One region of the Luteimonas campi genome, then DNA from elsewhere that is predicted to be linked to it. Evidence: riboswitches for the same ligand, from Rfam matches in the RefSeq annotation. Region 1 holds a riboswitch; the other holds the start of a gene.

Region 1 (7,619 bases):
CTGTTGATGGGCTTCACCATCAACCTGCTGACCCTGCTGGCGATGGTGCTGGCAATCGGCATCGTGGTGGACGACGCGATCATCGTGCTGGAGAACATCCACCGCCACATCGAGGAGGGCATGTCGCCCTTTGATGCCGCGATCAAGGGCGCGCGCGAGCTGGCCTGGCCGGTGGTGGCCATGACCACCACCCTGGTCGCGGTGTACCTGCCGATCGGTTTCCAGGGCGGCCTGACCGGCATCCTGTTCACCGAGTTCGCCTTCACCCTGGCCGGCAGCGTGCTGCTGTCGGGCGTGATCGCGCTGACGCTCACGCCGATGATGAGCTCCAAGATCCTCAAGCCCCACGGCGAGGGCAGCAAGGGCCGGCTGGAGGCGTGGCTGGACCGGCGCTTCGACAAGATCCAGAACGGCTACCAGCGGCGCCTGCATGGTGCGCTGGAGACCAAATCGGTGATCGCGATCTTCGGCGGGATCGTGCTGGTCTCGTGCGTGTTCCTGTACATGACCGCGCCCAAGGAGCCGGCGCCGCTCGAGGACGAGGGCTTCGTGTTCGCGATCTCGCAGGCCGATCCGACCGCGACGCTCGACTACGTGGAGAGCTATACCGAGGAGATGTCGGCGATCGCCCAGGCGATTCCCGAGGTGCAGGACTACTTCCTGTTCAACGGCGGCTTCGGCGGCAGCGGCGGCGGCGCCAGCCCGATGGCGATGGCCGGCTTCGTGCTCAAGCCCTGGAGCGAACGCGACCGCTCGACCAAGCAGGTGCTCGAGCAGGAACTGCAGCCGAAGATCGGCGAGGTCACCGGCCTCAACACCTTCGCCCTGGTGCCGCCTTCGTTGCCCAGCGCCGGCGGCGACGGCGGCGGCGAGTTCATCATCGGCGGCGTGGGCGAGCTGGCCCAGCTGAGCGAATTGGCCGACGAGATTCTCGGCCGGGCGATGGCCAGCAAGCGCTTCATCTTCCTCGACAAGGACCTGAAGATCGACAAGCCGCGCATCGAGGTGCACATCGACCGCGACAAGGCCGCCTCGCTGGGCATCGACATGCGCACGCTCGCGGCCGACATGGCGGCGATGCTTTCGGGCGGCTACACCAACCGCTTCGCGATGCAGAACCGTTCCTACCTGGTGATCCCGCAGGTGCAGCGCAGCGACCGGCTCAATGCCTCGGACCTGCAGAACTACTACACCCGCACCCGCGACGGCGACCTGATCCCGCTCTCGACCCTGGTGACGCTGCGGGAGAGCGCGCAGCCGCAGTCGCTCAAGCGCTTCCAGCAGCTGAACTCGGTGTCGATCACCTTCGCCCCGCGTCCCGGCGTGAGCAAGGGCGAAGCGCTGGAGATCCTCGACCAGGCCGCGCGCGAGGTGCTTCCGCAGGGGTACACGGTCGACTACGCGGGCGAGTCGCGCCAGTTCAAGCAGGAAGGCGCGGCGATGCTGCTGACCCTGGGACTGGCGCTGATCGTGATCTTCCTGGTGCTGGCCGCGCAGTTCGAAAGCTTCCGCGACGCCACGATCATGCTGCTGACCGTGCCGATGGCGATCTGCGGCGCGCTGCTCACGCTCAACGTGCTGGCGATCGTGGGCGGCATCCTCGGCTTCGCCGGGATCGAGGCCTTCCCCGGCATGAGCATCAACATCTACACCCAGGTCGGCCTGGTGACCCTGGTGGGCGTGATCTCCAAGCACGGCATCCTGATCGTGGAGTTCGCCAACAAGCTGCAGGAGCAGGGGATGTCCAAGCGCGAGGCGATCGAACAGGCCGCCGCGATCCGCCTGCGCCCGGTGCTGATGACCACCGCCGCACTGGTGTTCGCGATGATCCCGCTGTTGATCGCCAAGGGCCCGGGCGCGGCCTCGCGCTTCTCGATGGGCACGGTGATCGCGTCGGGCATGACCATCGGCACGCTGTTCACCCTGTTCGTGCTGCCGGCGTTCTACCTGTATCTGGCGCGCGACCATGCGCACGACGGGGCGCGCGCGCGGGCGGCCGGCAGCGACGGGACGGCGGCGGTACGGCCGCAGCACGGCTGAGCCGGAAGGCGTGGCCCGGTACGCCGGGCCACGCCCATGACGCCGCGGGGCCGCTGCTCAGGCGGGCCGGTCGCCGGGCAGGCGCAGCGAGGCGGCTGCTACGCCCATGTCCACGCCGTGGCCAAGTACACCGAGGCAGGGCGTGGGCAGGGCGTCGCCAAGCAGCTGCAGGTAATCGTCGACCCGGTCGAAGGCCGGATCGACGCGGTTGCCGATCCACCCCGCCAGCCGGCAGCCGTCGGCCGCGATGGCGCGGGCGCTCAACCGCGCATGGCTCAGGCAGCCCAGCCGCAACCCGACCACCAGCAGCACCTCGCCGCCCAGCGCGCGCGCCATCGCCGACTGCTCCAGACCGTCGCCCATCGGCGCCAGCCAGCCACCGGCGCCTTCCACCACTACCGCCTCGGCGCTGGCCGACAGCCGGTCGAACGCCGCCAGCAGCGGCGGCAACGCCACCACGACGCCGGCATCGCGCGCGGCCAGCTGCGGCGCGGTGGGCACCGGCAGCGCGAAGGGGTTGACGTCGGCATAGGCCGGTACCGGATCGCTCGCCGACTGCAGCGCCAGCGCGTCCTCGTTGTACCAGCCGTCGGCGCCCGGTTCGCAGCCGCTGGCCACCGGCTTCATCCCGACCGCGCGCAGGCCGCGTTCGCGCAGCGCGTGCAGCAGCGCCACCGAGGCGAAGGTCTTGCCCACGCCGGTATCGGTGCCGGTGACGAACCAGGCGCGCGTCATGCGGTCGCGTCCAGGGGCGGCGACACGGCCTGTCGTTGCCGCTCGCGCCGCAGGTGGTACCAGGGCATCCACAGCCCGAGCGTGGCGTAGCACCACATCGGCAGGCCCCCCAGCGCGCGCATCGGTCCGCGCAGCGCGGGATCGCGCACGTAAAGCGACAAGGCCAGCAGGAAGGCCGCGAGCGACACGGTGGCGAGGATCGCGTGCGAGCCGACCTCGGTGCGCAGCTGGTGGCGCTCGTTGGCGTCCAGGCCGAGCGCGTCGGCCTGACGCAGGGCATGGGCATTGAGCCGCCACAGCAGCCAGGCCAGCAGGCCGAAGCCCAGGCTGTAGACGATGAAGGTGGTCTGCAGGTCGCGCATCGCGCGCGCCGGCTCAAAGCCCAGCTCGTTGGGCAGCCAGCCGCCGGTGAGCAGGGACAGGAAGCTCGAGGTCACCATCCGCAGGGGATAGACGTACACCATCACCACCAGCACCAGCGCCAGGCTGAGCACGGTCGCGGTCGCGTCCTCCAGGCCGACGCGCCGGCTCCAGCGGTTGTGCGCGGCCCAGAACATCGTCAGCACCGCGAAGCAGGCGACGAAGGTGGGCACCTTGCGCAGCGCCGCGTGCAGCTCGGCGGCGGTCTGCGGCAGGTCGCTGGTGACGATCACCAGCAGTGTCAGCGAGAACGCGAAAGCCGCATCGACGAAGGTCTCCAGGCGCGTGACCTGCACGCCGCGCAGCCGGAAGCCGGAAGCGTCGCGTGGCAACTGCTGCAGGTGGTCCATCCATCCTCCGGAGCGCGCGGCATGCGCTGCTACACTGGCCGCATGTTCACTGCAGCCAGTCTAAGCGGCGACAAGCCGCAGCAGTATGCCCAGCTCGCCGAGCAGGCGCGCGCGCTGCTGTACGGCGAGCGCGACCGCATCGCCAACGCCGCCAACCTCTCGGCGCTGGTCTACCACGCGCTGCCGCGGCTGAACTGGGCCGGATTCTATTTCTTCGACGGCACCGAGCTCGTGGTCGGGCCGTTCCAGGGTCTTCCGGCCTGCGTGCGGATCCCGCTCGATCGCGGGGTCTGCGGCGCGGCCGCACGCAGTCGCCAGACCCAGCGGGTCGAGGACGTGCACGCGTTCCCGGGGCACATCGCCTGCGACGCGGCGTCGCGCTCGGAGCTGGTGGTGCCGCTGGTGCAGGGCGACAGCCTCGTCGGCGTGTTCGACCTGGACAGTCCTGACCCGGCCCGTTTCGACGTTCAAGACCAGGAGGGGCTGGAAGCCATCGCCCGCATCTACGTCCAATCGCTGCCATGAATGCACCGCTGAAGATGCGCAACATCGGCCCGAAGTCCGCCGCCTGGCTGCGCCAGGTCGGCCTTCGGACCAACGAGGACCTCGTCGCCGCCGGGCCGGTGGACGCGTTCATGCGGGTCAAGCGCGCCGGCTTCAAGCCAAGCCTGAACATGCTCTACGCGCTGGAAGGCGCGATGCAGGACTGCCACTGGCAGGACGTGCCCGAGGCGCGACGCGCCGAACTGGTGGCCGCGGTGGAGGCGGCCACCGCCGAGCTGCCGCCGCCACGCGGACGCCCCGCGGCCGCGCCGGTGACCACCACCCATCACCAGGACGAGGCGCCGTCCGCATCGTTCGGTTTCCTCGACGAACCCGCGGGCGACGAACGCGACTGATCGCGTTGGCCGCCCGTGCCGGGCTCCGCGCCGGACGCGCGCGGAAAGCCCGCCGCCGTCCATATCGCCCGTTCCGTACCCGGTCCGCAGCGCGCTCCCGTACAATGCGCGCTGCTCCAGGGTGGCCCGCGGACGTTCGTCCAAGGGCTGAAACGGGAAGCCGGTGACGCCGGCGTCGCCACACGCGACGCAGCCATTCCGGCACTGCCCCCGCAACGGTAAGCGAGTACGGCCGCCGCATCCGCCACTGTGCACTGCATGGGAAGGCGCGACGGCCGGGGCGACAACACGCCCCACCCGCGAGTCCGGAGACCGGCCCTGGAGCCCACTGGTTGCGATGCGGAGGGCGTCGCGGCGTGCCGTGCGCGTCGCGTGCCCGTCCGCCGTCCTCCCGCGCAACTCCATGCCATGCAAGGCGCGCGGGGCGCGCGATGGAGCCGTTGCGATGTTGAGCCGTAGTCTGCTTTCCCTGTCCCTGGCCACGGCGTTTGCCGCGGCCCTGCCCGCGGCGTCGGCCGCGCAATCGGCCGTCGACCTGGACGAAGTGGTCGTCACCGGCACCCGTACCCAGGTGCGCCTGTCCGAGAGCCTGGTTCCGGCCGAGGTGATCGACCGCGACCAGATCGAGCGCAGCCAGGCGCGCGACCTGATCGACCTGCTGCGCGGGCGTGCCGGCGTGGATGTCGGCAACACCGGCGGCCGCGGCAAGCTCAGCAGCCTGTACCTGCGCGGCGCCGAATCCGACCACGTGCTGGTCCTGCTCGACGGGATCAAGATCAACTCGGCCACCGCCGGCATGCCGGCGATCCAGGACCTGCCGCTGGCGCAGATCGAGCGCATCGAGATCATCCGCGGGCCACGCTCGAGCCTGTACGGATCGGAGGCGATCGGCGGCGTGGTGCAGATCTTCACCCGGCGCGCGGCCGCCCCCGGCCTGTCGCCGCAGCTGAGCCTGGGCCTCGGCAGCCACCGCAGCCGCGAGGTCAGCGCCGGCTTCGACCTGCGCGGCGAGCGCGGCTGGCTGGGGGTGCATGGCGCCTACGACTCGACCGACGGCTTCAACGCCTGCCGCGGCTCCGGCGCGCTGTTCCAGGGCTGCTTTGCCGACGAACCCGACGACGACGGCGCTCGCAACGTGTCGTTGGGCCTGCGCGGCGGCCTGCGCCTGGGCGACAGCGCCGATGTCGAGGGACACTTCCTGCAGGCCGATGGCGAGACCGAGTTCGACGGATCCTGGACCAACCGCTCCAGGGTGCGGCAGCAGGTTTCCGGGCTGAAGTTCCGGCACGCGCCACAGGACGGCCGGCTGGCGCTGACCGCCGCGCTCGGACGCAACCAGGACCGCTCCGACGACTACCAGGGCGAAGCGCTGCGCAGCGTCTTCGTCACCCGCCGCGACAGCGCATCGCTGCAGGCCGACCTGCGCCTGAAGCCGCAGCACCTGCTCAGCGTCGGTCTCGACCATCTCCACGACCGGGTCGACAGCCTGGTGCCCTACACCGTGGACGACCGCGACAACACGGGCCTGTTCCTGGCTTACGACGGCCGGATCGGCACGCAGCGCCTCCAGGCCAGCCTGCGCAACGACGACAATGCGCAGTTCGGCAACCACCTCACCGGCGGCCTCGGCTGGGGCAAGACCCTGGGCGGCGGCCTGCAGCTGTCGGCTAATGCGGCAACCGGGTTCAAGGCCCCGACCTTCAACGATCTGTACTACCCGGGCTCCGAGAGCCCCGGCCTGCAGCCGGAGACCTCGCGCAGCTTCAACCTCGGTCTTTCGCGGACCACCGCCAGCCACCGCTGGTCGCTGGATGTCTTCGAGAGCCGCATCGACGATCTGATCGTGTTCGTGTATCCGCCGCCGGATTTCCTGGGCGTGGGCAGCAACATCGACCAGGCCCGGATCCGGGGTGCGGAACTCGGTCTGGATACCCGCCTCGCCGGTTTCGAGCTGTCCGCCCAGCTCAGCCATGCCGACCCCCGCGACCGCAGCGGCGGCGTCCACCACGACCGCATCCTGGCGCGGCGCGCGCGTAATACCGGCCGCATCGAACTTGACCGCGGGTTTGGGCCGGTGCGGGCGGGGATCACCGTGCGCGGCGCCGGCGCGCGCTACGACGACGCGGCCAACAGCGTCCGCCTCGGCGGTTACGCGACCACCGACCTGCGCCTGGAATACGCCTTCCATCGCGACTGGACCCTGCTCGCCCGCGCCAGCAACGTCTTCGACCGCGAGTACGAGACCGTCGCCTGGTACCACCAGCCCGGCCGCGAATACCAGCTGACGCTGCGCTGGCGGCCGATGCCGCGCTGATCGCAACGCCGTCCGGCGAAGGCGGCGCGGGCGCCCTGGTGTCCGCGCCGCCTTTGCTCAGTGGAGCAGCGCGCCCGCCGGCGACAGCACCCGCGCTGCGGCCGGCCCGCCACGCACGCCGCGCAATACCGAGACCAGGTCGCGATAGCTGTCGGCCAGCCGCGCGAACAGGTCGGCATAGGCGTCGCGTCCGGCATCGGCCACGCCCTGGTAGGCGCCGCGGCCCAGGTCCACGAAGTAGTCCACGCTTACCCGGCGCCGCCGGGCCAGCGCCGGGAACAGCCCGGCCACCAGCAGGCAGCGGTCGCCCACGTCGCGCAGCGCGTCGGCGCGCACGCTTCCGGCCTGCTGCTGCGCGTCGAGCCATTCCAGTGCCTGGATGCGCGCCAGCAGGCGCGCATCGCGCTGGTGGCGCAGCAGGACGAAGACCAGGTAGCTCTCCTGCGCTTCATCGAGTTCCGGCCAGCCTTCGCGGCAGGCTTCACGGATCGCCGATTGCCACAGCTCGGCTGCGGCCCCCTGTCGGATCGTGCCCATGCATCTCCTCCGGTGACACGCCTGCGAGCCTAGCGCCGTCCCGGGTGGAGGTGTTGTCAGCAGCCTGGCGCACCTGCTGACAGCGCCGCGGCCTCAGCCCTCGAACAGCGCGCGCAGGTCGGCGACCACGCGCCAGGCGCCGGCCGCTTCGAGATCGAAGTCGCGGCGGTAGCCGTAGTCCACCAGGGCCAGCGGCATGGCCGCCGCGGCCGCGGCATCGGCGTCGGTGCGCGAATCGCCGACCATCAGGCACGCGCGCGCCTCCAGCCCGAATCCTTCGGCGATGTGCAGCAAGGGGCGCGCCTCCGGCTTGCGCTCCGGCAG
Region 2 (7,619 bases), on a different contig from region 1:
CGTGGTGCCATTCCTGAAGATCGACAAGGGCCTGGCCGACGAGGCCGACGGCGTGCAGCTGATGAAGCCGGTCCCGGGCCTGGCCGACCTGCTGGCGCGGGCCAAGACCAGGGGCGTGTTCGGCACCAAGGAGCGTTCGGTCATCAAGGCCAACAACGCCCAGGGCATCGCCGCGGTGCTGGACCAGCAGTTCGAACTCGGCCAGCAGGTGCTCGACGCCGGCCTGGTGCCGATCATCGAACCGGAAGTCGACATCAAGTCGGTCGACAAGCAGGCGATCGAGGTCGCGCTCAAGCAGGGCCTGCTCGCGCGCCTGGACAAGATCGATCCGGCCACCCCGGTGATGCTCAAGCTGACCCTGCCCGAGGTGGACGGCTACTTCCAGGAACTGGTCGACCATCCGGCCGTGCTCAAGGTGGTGGCGCTGTCGGGCGGCTACAGCCGCGACGAGGCCAACGCCCGCCTGGCCCGCAACCCGGGTGTGATTGCCAGCTTCAGCCGCGCGTTGACCGAAGGCCTGAGTGCGCAGCAGGACGATGCGGCCTACAACCAGGCGCTGGACGCGTCGATCGAGTCGATCTACCAGGCTTCGATCGCCTGACGCACGCGGAGCCCGGCATCGCGCCGGGCTCCGAGGGCTGACCGATGTCGCAACATCCCGACACCACCGCCCTGCTCGTCATCGACCTGCAGCCGGACTTCATGCCCGGCGGCGCCCTGCCCTGCCACGAGGGCGATGCGGTGGTGCCGGGCATCGCCGGACTGCTGGCCTCGCGCCGCTACCGCACCGTGGTCGCCACCCAGGACTGGCATCCGCCGGGACACGCCTCGTTCGCTTCCAGCCATGCCGGCCGCCGGCCGTTCGACACCGTCGAACTGCACGGCCATCCCCAGGTGCTGTGGCCCGACCACTGCGTGCAGGGCACGCCGGGCGCGGCGCTGGATCCGCGCGTGGACTGGAGCCCGCTCGACCTGGTCCTGCGCAAGGGCAGCAACCCCCAGGTCGATTCCTACAGCGCCCTGCGCGAGAACATCGGCCCGGACGGCAGTCGCCCGCCGACCGGCCTGGCCGGCTGGCTGCGCGAGCGCGGCATCGAGGAGCTGCACATGTGCGGCCTGGCGCGCGACTACTGCGTGCTGTGGTCGGCGCAGGATGCGGTCGAGGCCGGGTTCCGCGTGCGCTTCCTGTGGCAGCTCACCCGACCGGTGACGCCGGAGGGCGACGCACCCACGCGCGCCGCATTGAACGCGGTGGGTGCATCGCTGGCCTAGGAGTGATCCGGCCGGGAGGCCGTGGCGCCTACGCTGCGGCCTGGCCCGAGCGCAGCGCCCGGGCCGCCGCGACCATCGCCTCAAGCGCGGCCATCGTTTCGGTCCAGCCGCGGGTCTTGAGCCCGCAGTCCGGATTGACCCAGAGCTGGTCGGCAGGGATGACCGACATGGCCTTGCGCAGCAGTTCGCTCATTTCCCGGCGGTCGGGCACGCGCGGCGAATGGATGTCGTAGATGCCCGGTCCGATCGCATTGGGATAGCGGAACCGCACGAACGCATCCAGCAGTTCCATGCGCGAGCGGGAGGTTTCGATCGAGATCACGTCCGCATCCATCGCCGCGACCGCGTCGATGATGTCGTTGAACTCGGAATAGCACATGTGGGTGTGGATCTGCGTGCAATCGCCCACCGACGCGGTGGTGATGCGGAAACATTCCACCGCCCAGCCGAGGTACTCGCCCCAGTCCTGGCGCAGCAGGGGCAGGCCTTCGCGCAGAGCGGGTTCGTCGACCTGGATGATGCCGATGCCCGCCGCCTCCAGGTCCTCCACTTCGTCCCGCAGGGCGATCGCGATCTGCCGGCAGGTCTCGGCGCGCGGCTGGTCGTCGCGCACGAACGACCACTGCAGCATCGTCACCGGGCCGGTGAGCATGCCCTTCATCGGCCGGCGCGTGAGCGACTGCGCGTGCGTCGACCAGCGCACCGTCATCGGCGCGGGACGCGACACGTCGCCGTAGATGATCGGCGGTTTCACGCAGCGCGAGCCGTAGCTCTGCACCCAGCCATTGCGGGTAAAGGCGAATCCTTCCAGTTGTTCGCCGAAGTATTCGACCATGTCGTTGCGTTCGAACTCGCCGTGCACCAGCACGTCGATGCCGAGACGCTCCTGGGCCTCGACGCAGCGCGCGGTCTGCGCTTCGAGGAAGGCCTCGTACGCCGCCCCGTCCAGCCGACCAGCCCTGAACGCGGCGCGCGCCTTGCGAATCTCAGGGGTTTGGGGAAACGACCCGATCGTTGTGGTCGGGAATGGCGGCAGCTGCAGGCGGTCTTGCTGCAGCCTGCTCCGCTGGGCGTAGGGCGTCGCGCGGCGGGTCTCGTCCGGCGACACGCCGGCGACCCGCGCGGCCACCTCGGGACGGTGGACACGGCGCGAGCCGCGGCGGGCCTGGAGACGCTCGCGCGCGAGCTCCAGCGTGGCGCCGGCCGATGCGAGGCCGTTCACGGCGTCGGCCATCACGCGCAGCTCGCCGATCTTCTCCCTGGCGAAGGCGAGCCAGCCGCGCAGTTCGCCCGCCAGCCCGGTTTCGAGGCTCGCGTCGATGGGGACGTGCAGCAGCGAACACGAGGGCGCCACCTGCAGACGGTCGTTGCCGATTCTGTCCGCGGCCGAGCGGACAAGCGTCACCGCCCGATCGAGATCGGTCCGCCAGATGTTACGCCCGTCGACAACCCCCAGCGACAGCACACACTCCACGCGCAGTGCGTCCAGCACCGCGTCCAGCTGCTCGGGCGCACGCACCAGATCCACGTGCAGGCCATCGACCGGCAGCGATGCGGCAAGCGGCAGGCGCGGTCCGAGCGGCCCGAAATACGTCGCCAGCAGCAGCTTCGGCCCGCCGGCTTTTGTGAGCACAGCGTAGGCATGCTGGAAGGCCTGGGCCGCATCTTCGTCGAGGTCGAGCACCAGGCAGGGCTCATCCAGTTGCACCCACTCGGCGCCCGCGCGTCGCAGCGCAACCAGCAGTTGCGCGTAGACAGGCAGCAACGCCGGCAGCAGCTCCAGCGGCCGACTGCCATCGACGCACTTGGACAGCAGCAGGAAGCTCACTGGACCCAGCAGCACCGGGCGTGCCTTCGCGCCTGCGTCGCGCGCCTCGATGAACTCGGCGACCGGCTTGTCGCCGCGCAGCCGGAACGACTGTCCAGCCTCGAGTTCCGGGACCAGGTAGTGGTAGTTCGTGTCGAACCACTTGGTCATTTCCAGCGCAGGCAGGTCGAGCCCATCGCGCTGGTCGCCGCGCGCCATCGCGAAGTAGCCGCGCAGGGGGTCCGATTCGAGCAGCGACCTGTAACGCTGCGGGACGGCGTCGAACAGCACGGCCGTGTCGAGCACGTGGTCGTACAGCGAGAAATCGTTGCAGGGCACGACGTCCGCGCCAGCGGCGTGCTGGAGCTGCCAGTGCCTCAGCCGGAGCGTCCTGGCCTGGTCGTGCAGCTGTGCGGCGGTGGCGTCGCCGCGCCAGTAGGCTTCGACAGCCTTCTTCAGCTCCCGTCGCAGGCCGATGCGCGGGAAGCCCAGGTTGCATACGGTGGTCATGTGCGTGTCATCCTCGATTCGTGGTCGCCCCCTCGGGCGATTCGGAGCCGTGAGACACGCGCGAAGACACGCGCCCGGTCGACGGGCACGGCTCCCCGCACCTCCCACGGGCGCCAGGTCGACGGAGATCGTTCTCCGGCCAGGCAGGTCTTCGGACTCGTGGACACAGGACGGTTCTCGCCCTTCCTACTGTTCGCCGCTTCCCGGGCATGGCCCAGTGCTTCATGGCGAAGGTCGTTTCCACATACCGCTGCGGGGCAGTGCCGGCTTCGACCCGGGGGTCCTACCGGCTTCCCTTTTAAACATATCGCTTTATCGAGATTAAGCGATACATACCTTGGCGGCGTGGACGGTACGCCTGGTTGGGGCGTCGGTCAAGGCCGGACCCTCCGGACGGGCGGGACCGCGCGATCTTCGTCTGGACCCGGAGGCGCCGTGCAGCACGCGGCGGACCGTGCTGCGGCCCCCGGGTGCCTCGGAATATGCGTCGCTGCGAACGCGATGCTGTGGATCTGCTGACGCGCCGCGCAGCGTGGGGACCTCAGCGGAACACCACCGTGCGATGGCCGTTGAGCAGGATCCGGTGCTCCACGTGCAGGCGCACCGCGCGCGCCAGCACGCGCGATTCGATGTCGCTGCCGATGCGGATCAGCGCCGCCGGCGTCATCGCATGGTCCACGTGGGCCACGTCCTGGTCGATGATCGGGCCCTCGTCGAGGTCGGGCGTCACGTAGTGCGCGGTGGCGCCGATGATCTTGACCCCGCGCGCGTGCGCCTGGTGGTAGGGCTGGGCGCCCTTGAAGCTCGGCAGGAAGCTGTGGTGGATGTTGATCGCGCGTCCGGCCAGCGCCGCGCACAGGTGCGGCGAGAGGATCTGCATGTAGCGCGCCAGCACCACCAGGTCGATGCGCTCGCGCTCCACCAGGTCCAGGATCCGCTGTTCCTGCGCCTCGCGTGTGGCGCCATCGACCGGGAAGTGGTGGAACGGCACGCCGTAGCTGCCGGCCAGCTGGGCATAGTCGCCGTGGTTGGACGCCACCGCCGCGATGTCGGCGCGCAGCTGGCGGCTGTGGGTGCGGAACAGCAGGTCGTTGAGGCAGTGCCCCTGGCGGCTCACCAGCACCAGCAGGCGCGCGCGTCGGCGCGCGTCGTGCACGCCCCAGTCCATCGCGTGGGCCGAGGCCAGCGGCACGAAGGCCGCGCGCACCGCGTCGATGTCGCCGGCCTGCGGCACGTCGAAGTGCACGCGCAGGAAGAAGCGCCCGAACTCGGCATCGCCGAACTGCTGCGCATCCAGGATGTTGCAGCCGTGCTCGAACAGCAGGCCGGACACCCGGTGCACGATGCCGGTGCGGTCCGGGCAGGAGAGGGTGAGGATGTGGTCGCGGGGCATTGCATCGCGCTGCGGCGGGCGGGCGCGGGACTATGTCACAGGGACAAGGGCGCCCGCAGCTTCGGTTGCGCCAGCAACGAAAGGCGGCGGTCAGGACCCGGCCTGGGGCTGGACCACGTCCTCGTGCAGCGCCTCGTTGAGCTGGTCGACCACGATGGCCCACTTCGCGTCGGCGCCGATGCTCTCGGCCAGGAACTGGCGCTGGCCGGCGTTCCAGAACGGCGCCTCATACACGTGCACATCGCCGGCCAGCCGATGCGCCGCGATGAAGCCGGCGATCGCCGCCGGCGAGGCGTCCAGGCCAAGCTGCTCGAAGAGGTGGGTCATGCTGGGGGCGGTCTCGTCCACGCGCGCGTTCCGGATCGGCGGCCGGGCGATCCGGCGGGCCGGCAGGATCGCCGCGGCTGCGGCAAGGCGGCGTGAGCGCCCGGCTCAGCACGCCGGCAGCGGCGGTACCTGCGAGGGCCTGCCGTCGCGGTCGAGCGCGATCATCACGAATCGTCCGCGCGTGCACAGCGTGCGCGTACCGCTGAGCAGGTCCTCGGATATCACCTCGACCTCGACCTGCATCGAGGTGCGGCCCACCTGCGCGACGCGGGCGATGGTCTCCACCAGCTCGCCCTGGCGGATCGGCAGGCGGAAATCGACCTGCTCCGAGCGCGCCGTCACCACGTTGCGGCGCGAGTAGCGCGTGGCGGCGATGAAGGCGGCCTTGTCCATCCAGGCCAGCGCCTGGCCACCGAACAGCGTACCGAGGTGGTTGGCATGGTCCGGGAACACGATCTCGAGCATGCGCGCCTCGGTGGCCGGCACGCCTGGCGCCGCGTCGCTCATGCGCCAGCCGCCTCGGCCAGCGGCAGCCACATGCGCACGGCGCGCTCGATCTGGCCCGGCGCCTGGAAGCCCGGCAGGCGCGCGACCTCGGCGCCGTCCCGGAACAGCGACAGAGTGGGCGTCTGGCGCAGGCCCAGGCTGCGGAAAAACGCCTCGCCCACGGTTTCCAGCTTGACCTTCAGCAGGACCAGGCCCGCGGCGGCCTCGTCGCCGGCGAACTTCTGCAGCGACAGGTCCAGCATCCTGCAGCCGGGGCAGTCGTCCTTGTGGTAGTCGACCAGCAGGCGGGGATGGGCGGCGAGAGTGGCGCGGTAGTCGTCAGGCGACGACGCGTGCAGGGTCAGCATGGCGGGCGTTCTCGATGGAAGTGAGGAGGCGGTCGGTCCATTGCCGGATGCGCAGCGCGTCGCGCTCGCCGTGCGGCATCTGCTCGACCTCCAATGTCGGGTAGGGCGAGTCGAAGTAGCGGGCGATACGGCGCACCGCGCCGCAGTAGTAGGCCTCGCCCCACTGCGTCTCGCCGGTGCCGAACACCGCGAGCCGCGCGCCCGGCTTGCCGACGGCCGTAACCAGTTCGGCGATGAAATGTTTCATCTCCGCCGGCGTTCGTCCGGCGTTGTCGGTCCAGCTGCCGAGCAGGTAGAGGTCGTGGCGCGGACCCTCGCCCGCGGCCTCCAGTCCGGCGATGTCGGCCTCGATCCAGGTCACCGTGTGGCCCCGGACCTCGCAGCACGCACGCACCATGCGCGCGACATCGCGCGTATTGCCGCTCAGGGACGCGAAGGCGATGAGCACCTTCATGGCGTCAGCGCCCCGATACACATCGTGCTCGCCTCCCAGGTACGGCTTCCGCCTCCCGCATGCGGCTTTGTGGGAGCGCGCTTGCGCGCGAAAGGCTTAGGCGCTCTGGAGGGAATTCGCGCGCAAGCGCGCTCCCACACGAGGCCGGCTCCCACATGAGGCACGCTTCCACATGAGGCTGGCTCCACATGAGACGGCTCCCGCTCACAGATCGTCGAAGCCGTTGTCGAGGTTGGTCTTCTTGTAGGACGCGTTGCGCATCTCGAAGAAGTCGGTCTTGGTTTCGGTGAAGTTGTCGGCGTAGGCGCGGATCCAGGGCATCACGTTCTCGCTGGTCTCCGGATAGATCGACGCGATGCCGAGCATGCCGGCCATCTTGTTGGCGCGGTACTTCACGTAGCGGATCATCTCGTCCACGTCGATGCCGTCGATGCCGTCGAGCACTTCGCCGGTCCACTGCGTCTCCAGCTCGATGGCATGCGCGAAGGCCGAGTGCACGTAATCGGTGAGCTCGTCGGTCTGCAGCTCCGGGTTCTCGCCGACGATGGCGCGGATCACCTCGCTGATGAACTTGGTGTGGGCCAGCTCGTCGCGGTTGATGAAGCTGATGATCTTGCCGGTGCCGGCCATGCGGTTCTGCCGCACCAGGTTGTAGAAGTAGGCGAAGCCGGAATAGAAGTTGATGCCCTCCAGGATCGAGGACTGGATCAGCGAGCGCAGCAGGGTCTCGGCCGTCTTCTCGCGCATGAACTCGTCGTACGACGCCATGATCGGCGCGTTGCGCCTGAGGATGGTCGGATGGGTGCGCGCGATCTCGAAGATCCGGTTCTGGTTGGCCAGGTCGGTGATCGAGGCCAGCACATAGCTGTAGCTCTCGTTGTGGATCACTTCCTGCTGGCCGATGATCGCGGCATTGGCGTGCGCGGCCGGGTCGGTGATGTACTCGGCCACGTTGTAGATGAAACGCGTCTGCGGCGAATCGAGCGTGGCCAGCAGGCCAAT

The links. Region 1 has a riboswitch for cobalamin ahead of ACQYVW_RS15955 (TonB-dependent receptor domain-containing protein). Riboswitches for the same ligand answer to the same signal wherever they lie in the genome.
Region 2: linked by a shared signal. The riboswitch ahead of metE (5-methyltetrahydropteroyltriglutamate--homocysteine S-methyltransferase) and the one ahead of ACQYVW_RS15955 (TonB-dependent receptor domain-containing protein) in region 1 are both predicted to bind cobalamin.

What each region holds. Positions count from the first base shown of each region.
Region 1 covers NZ_JBNWEM010000006.1:113,751-121,369, forward strand. Annotated here, with positions in the region: gene ACQYVW_RS15930 (efflux RND transporter permease subunit) at 1-2,040, shown strand, start outside; gene bioD (dethiobiotin synthase) at 2,098-2,775, opposite strand; gene ACQYVW_RS15940 (TMEM175 family protein) at 2,772-3,545, opposite strand; gene ACQYVW_RS15945 (GAF domain-containing protein) at 3,588-4,070, shown strand; gene ACQYVW_RS15950 (TfoX/Sxy family protein) at 4,067-4,444, shown strand; cobalamin riboswitch at 4,547-4,779, shown strand; gene ACQYVW_RS15955 (TonB-dependent receptor domain-containing protein) at 4,890-6,758, shown strand; gene ACQYVW_RS15960 (hypothetical protein) at 6,816-7,295, opposite strand; gene gph (phosphoglycolate phosphatase) at 7,389-7,619, opposite strand, start outside.
Region 2 covers NZ_JBNWEM010000002.1:892,398-900,016, forward strand. Annotated here, with positions in the region: gene ACQYVW_RS08880 (fructose bisphosphate aldolase) at 1-601, shown strand, start outside; gene pncA (bifunctional nicotinamidase/pyrazinamidase) at 646-1,272, shown strand; gene metE (5-methyltetrahydropteroyltriglutamate--homocysteine S-methyltransferase) at 1,301-3,589, opposite strand; cobalamin riboswitch at 3,715-3,944, opposite strand; gene purU (formyltetrahydrofolate deformylase) at 4,131-4,982, opposite strand; gene ACQYVW_RS08900 (DUF2789 domain-containing protein) at 5,073-5,330, opposite strand; gene ACQYVW_RS08905 (acyl-CoA thioesterase) at 5,415-5,816, opposite strand; gene ACQYVW_RS08910 (thioredoxin family protein) at 5,813-6,163, opposite strand; gene ACQYVW_RS08915 (flavodoxin) at 6,135-6,617, opposite strand; gene ACQYVW_RS08920 (ribonucleotide-diphosphate reductase subunit beta) at 6,822-7,619, opposite strand, start outside.